Regions from separate parts of the Peribacillus sp. TH14 genome, predicted to be linked through region 1. Evidence: predicted binding sites of a transcription regulator. Region 1 holds the regulator's gene; the other holds the start of a gene.

Region 1 (2,459 bases):
GGGTGGGAGACAGTGTCAGGTGGGCAGTTTGACTGGGGCGGTCGCCTCCTAAAGAGTAACGGAGGCGCCCAAAGGTTCCCTCAGAATGGTTGGAAATCATTCGTAGAGTGTAAAGGCACAAGGGAGCTTGACTGCGAGACCTACAAGTCGAGCAGGGACGAAAGTCGGGCTTAGTGATCCGGTGGTTCCGCATGGAAGGGCCATCGCTCAACGGATAAAAGCTACCCCGGGGATAACAGGCTTATCTCCCCCAAGAGTCCACATCGACGGGGAGGTTTGGCACCTCGATGTCGGCTCATCGCATCCTGGGGCTGTAGTCGGTCCCAAGGGTTGGGCTGTTCGCCCATTAAAGCGGTACGCGAGCTGGGTTCAGAACGTCGTGAGACAGTTCGGTCCCTATCCGTCGCGGGCGCAGGAAATTTGAGAGGAGCTGTCCTTAGTACGAGAGGACCGGGATGGACGCACCGCTGGTGTACCAGTTGTCTTGCCAAAGGCATAGCTGGGTAGCTACGTGCGGACGGGATAAGTGCTGAAAGCATCTAAGCATGAAGCCCCCCTCGAGATGAGATTTCCCATAGCGCAAGCTAGTAAGATCCCTGAAAGATGATCAGGTTGATAGGTCAGAGGTGGAAGCGTGGCGACATGTGGAGCTGACTGATACTAATAGATCGAGGACTTAACCACGCTTTAAAAAATGAAATACCTTCTTATTATCTAGTTTTGAAGGAACAACGTTCCTTTATTGTTTGGTGGCGATAGCGAAGAGGTCACACCCGTTCCCATTCCGAACACGGCAGTTAAGCTCTTCAGCGCCGATGGTAGTTGGGGGTTTCCCCCTGTGAGAGTAGGACGCCGCCAAGCCATTCAAAAAGATCAGCCATCCTTGGCTGGTCTTTTTTCTTTTACAAATAGATAGCGATTTAAAGATCAGCAAAGATGTTGGTCTTCTTTGTATTTGACCAGGTGTTTGGATTCGGCAGGAGAATTAATACACGTAATAGAATATTCTATTATAAAATAGGTTTTGTGTTTAACTGTTTAGGGTATTTAAGTAAGATATTTAAATTTTAGTGTGCATTAGGGTATGTAAGTACATATAATTTGGAGAAAATGGATAATACATTTAAATGAGTGCATTTAAGTTGCAAAATGCATTTTTCCTTGTATAATAATAGTCAAATATAGTCAAAGTCAGATTGGAGGAGGCTGAGTGAGAAACATATCTGATATTATCGAAACTTATTTGAAACAAGTACTAGAAATAAGTCAGAAAGATATCTTAGAAATTAAAAGAAGTGAAATAGCAGATAAATTTCAGTGTGTTCCTTCTCAAATCAATTACGTAATTAATACCAGGTTTACAATCGAAAGAGGTTATGTTGTAGAGAGTAAGCGTGGAGGCGGCGGTTATATACGGATCATGAAAGTGAAATCGCAGGATTACGTGCATCTTATTAACCAATTATTGTCCCTTATTGGTTCTAGGGTAACTCAATCGATGGCTGAAGGTGTTATTTCTCGGCTTATGAGTGAAGAAGTTATAAATGAAAGAGAAGCCAAGATCATGATGAGCGTCATTGATAGATCGGTGATTTATATAGATTTACCCGACCGAGATGAGCTTAGGGCAAGGATTTTAACTGCGATGCTTACAACTTTAAAATATAAATAAAACTGGCAGAGGTGATGAACATGATTTGCCAAGAATGTCATCAAAGACCTGCTACCCTGCACTTCACCAAGATCATTAATGGAAAAAAAACCGAGGTTATGATTTGTGAGAAATGTGCTCAGGAAAAAGGTGAAATGGCTATGGTTGCAGGAGGACATGGTTTTTCAATAAATAATTTATTAGCAGGATTGTTGAATATGGAGTCGAATATTCAACAGACGAAGGCAAATGCATTTCCTAAGACAGAAGAGAAGCGCTGCCCTCATTGTCACCGATCCTATAAAGAGTTTGTCCACCTTGGTAAATTTGGATGTGCTGAATGTTATAAAACTTTCAATGATCAATTAAATCCGATTTTAAAGAGGGTTCATAGCGGCAACATTGCACATATAGGTAAAATTCCAAAAAGGATTGGTGGCACCATTTATCTTCGAAAACAAATTTCAGATTTGAAAGAGGTTTTAAAGGTTCACATCAATCAAGAGGAATTTGAGAAAGCAGCAGAAGTAAGAGATAAGGTTCGTTCCCTTGAAAAAAGGTATGAAGCACAAGAGGGAGGCGACGAATTATGAGTTTAGAAAAGTTTGTAGAAAACGCCTTGAGTTCCTGGATGAGTGCCGAAGGGCCTGAAATTGATATTGTATTAAGTTCTAGAATTCGGTTGGCCAGGAATTTCAAAGATTTCACCTTTCCTACCTCCTTTTCTAACGAAGAAGCTAAAGAAATCATTGAATTAGTAAAAAAAAGAATTGAAGAGGAAGTTACCCCGGAGATTGGCAAACTTGAA
Region 2 (2,459 bases), 490 kb from region 1:
AAGAGCAACATCGCCTTCTGATGCTCACCAGAAAGTTGCTGGTGATTCACTTGCGACATGACATGCTGTTCAAGTGAAAGGGTATCTTCACTGATTTGTTCAATCCAATAATTAGCATCATACGTATTTTTAAGAGTTCGTTTACCCTTTTTCCGGTCAAGGGTTGGCTGAAACAAAGCAGATGTTGGCTGATCTAGGGACAGTAATGGATTTTCCACCATTTTATTTTCTAAAAAAGCGGAAAGCTCTTGTGCGGAGTACTGCAACAATGTAATAGCTTGCATCAGCTCCTGGGTCATTGCCATTTTTAATGTTTGCTGTTGAAAAAGTCCTGCTTTCATATTCATACTCATCGATTCATCCCTCCCCTATTTCATTTTACATTATCAGGAGAAAATTCTACACAAAAACCCATGAAAACGCTTACGTTTTTTTCTGAATAGTGTATTTGTTTTAAATACTATATGTCAGGAATGCTATTTTCACAACTACTTTTATTGAGAAATCAACATTTTCTAAGGGTAATGACTATTTTTTTCCAAAATAGGGTGATATTACAGGATTCGATGGAAATTTACGGAAATCGATTAAATTCATCAAAAATCGCTTGGAGCCATCGGATGCCTTCACTTAAAAATAACAAATAAAAAATCCCCCACTTAATTAAGCAGGAGATTGGTAATGCCCTCGGCAGGAATCGAACCTGCATTTCAAGCTTCGGAGGCTTGCGTTCTATCCGTTGCACTACGAGGGCGAAATAGAAGATCATTTACTATATTTTTTCGACAGACTTCATTATATGATAGAATGCCTTCCTTTGCAAGGGTTATCAGGTTTAAAACTTCGGCTTTTGGGTATTATGGGTAATGTGGAAATTCATCCCTGTGCGGCATAATTATAAATAAATTTAATTAGGAAGGAGACTTAGCTAGAAAATTGTCGAACAAATTATCAATTATAGGGTTTGTTTTGTTTGACCTAAATTGACCAAAAAGTGTATCATACATACATAAAGAATTTAAATGATTCTCTTAATCGAAGGAGGAAATGAACATGAATTTAATTCCTACAGTTATCGAACAAACAAGTCGTGGGGAGCGTGCCTACGATATTTATTCCCGTTTATTAAAAGACCGGATCATTATGCTTGGAAGCGCAATTGATGACAATGTTTCCAATTCTATTGTTGCTCAATTACTATTTTTAGAAGCAGAAAATCCTGAAAAAGATATTACTTTATATATCAACAGCCCAGGTGGAAGCATCACATCTGGTATGGCTATCTACGATACAATGCAATATATTAAACCAAATGTATCAACTGTATGTATTGGTATGGCTGCTTCTATGGGTGCATTCCTATTGGCTGCTGGTGAAAAAGGCAAACGTTATGCCCTGCCAAACAGTGAAGTCATGATTCACCAACCACTTGGAGGAGCTCAAGGTCAAGCAACGGAAATTGAAATTGCAGCACGCCGTATCCTTCACTTGAAAGACAAATTAAACCAAATCCTAGCAGAACGTACTGGACAACCTATAGAAGTCCTTCAAAGAGATACAGAACGCGATAACTTCATGACCTCTGAAAGAGCTCTTGAATATGGCTTGATTGACAAAGTCATCACTCGTAGCAATCTTGAGGATAAAAAAGACAAATAATAAAACTAAAGGACTCGAAAGTAGCATAAAGCAACTTTTGAGTCCTTTTTCTTTTATGTGAAAACTTTAAGAGGATGCTTGTCGGCACCCTCTTATTTTATCCTTCTTGCTGTACGAATTCTTCTAATGCCTCTATTGCTTCTTTTTCATCACGGCCTTCAACAATAAGCTTGACGGACACGCCAGAGCTAATGGCAAGACTCATTAACCCCATAATACTTTTTGCATTCACTTTTTTTCCTTCTTTTTCAAGGAAAACATCTGAATGAAAGCGGTTAGCTTCTTGAACAAAAAGAGCAGCCGGTCGTGCTTGTAAACCTGTTTTCAGTCGTACTTCTACTTGTTTTTCCACCATCTTGATCTCCCCTGTTAGCTTTATTTTTTCGCAGCAATAGCTTCTCCTCCACGGAGTCTATCAGCTATTTCATCAATTTTTCGCAACCGATGATTAATCCCCGACTTACTGATGTTTCCTCCTGATACCATTTCTCCAAGTTCCTTTAATGTTATATCCTGAAATGCTATCCTTAGCTCCGCAATTTCCCGAAGCTTATCTGGTAAAATATTTAATCCTACCGTATCCTCAATGTAATGGATATTTTCAACCTGACGCAATGAGGCCCCAATCGTTTTGTTCAAATTAGCTGTTTCACAATTCACAAGGCGATTTACGGAATTACGCATATCACGGACAATTCTTACATCCTCAAACCTTAATAAAGCTGAATGAGCTCCCACAATACTTAAAAACTCTGCAATTTTTTCGGCTTCTTTTAAATAAATGATATACCCTTTTTTAC

The links. Region 1 encodes CtsR, which represses protease genes until heat stress. Its sites were predicted from a motif close to ATGGTCAATAAAGGTCAAACA; they were not measured.
Region 2: clpP (ATP-dependent Clp endopeptidase proteolytic subunit ClpP) is a predicted target of CtsR. The motif match lies at 971-991, and genes of this name have one in related genera.

Annotation. Positions count from the first base shown of each region.
Region 1 is NZ_JAEKEK010000001.1:1,941,258-1,943,716, reverse strand. Features, by position in the region: rRNA gene JFU50_RS09415 (23S ribosomal RNA) at 1-684, shown strand, start outside; rRNA gene rrf (5S ribosomal RNA) at 746-861, shown strand; gene JFU50_RS09405 (CtsR family transcriptional regulator) at 1,211-1,672, shown strand; gene JFU50_RS09400 (UvrB/UvrC motif-containing protein) at 1,693-2,244, shown strand; gene JFU50_RS09395 (protein arginine kinase) at 2,241-2,459, shown strand, end outside.
Region 2 is NZ_JAEKEK010000001.1:2,427,264-2,429,722, reverse strand. Features, by position in the region: gene rpoN (RNA polymerase factor sigma-54) at 1-353, opposite strand, end outside; tRNA gene JFU50_RS11710 (tRNA-Arg) at 683-754, opposite strand; gene clpP (ATP-dependent Clp endopeptidase proteolytic subunit ClpP) at 1,054-1,659, shown strand; gene JFU50_RS11700 (HPr family phosphocarrier protein) at 1,757-2,014, opposite strand; gene whiA (DNA-binding protein WhiA) at 2,035-2,459, opposite strand, start outside.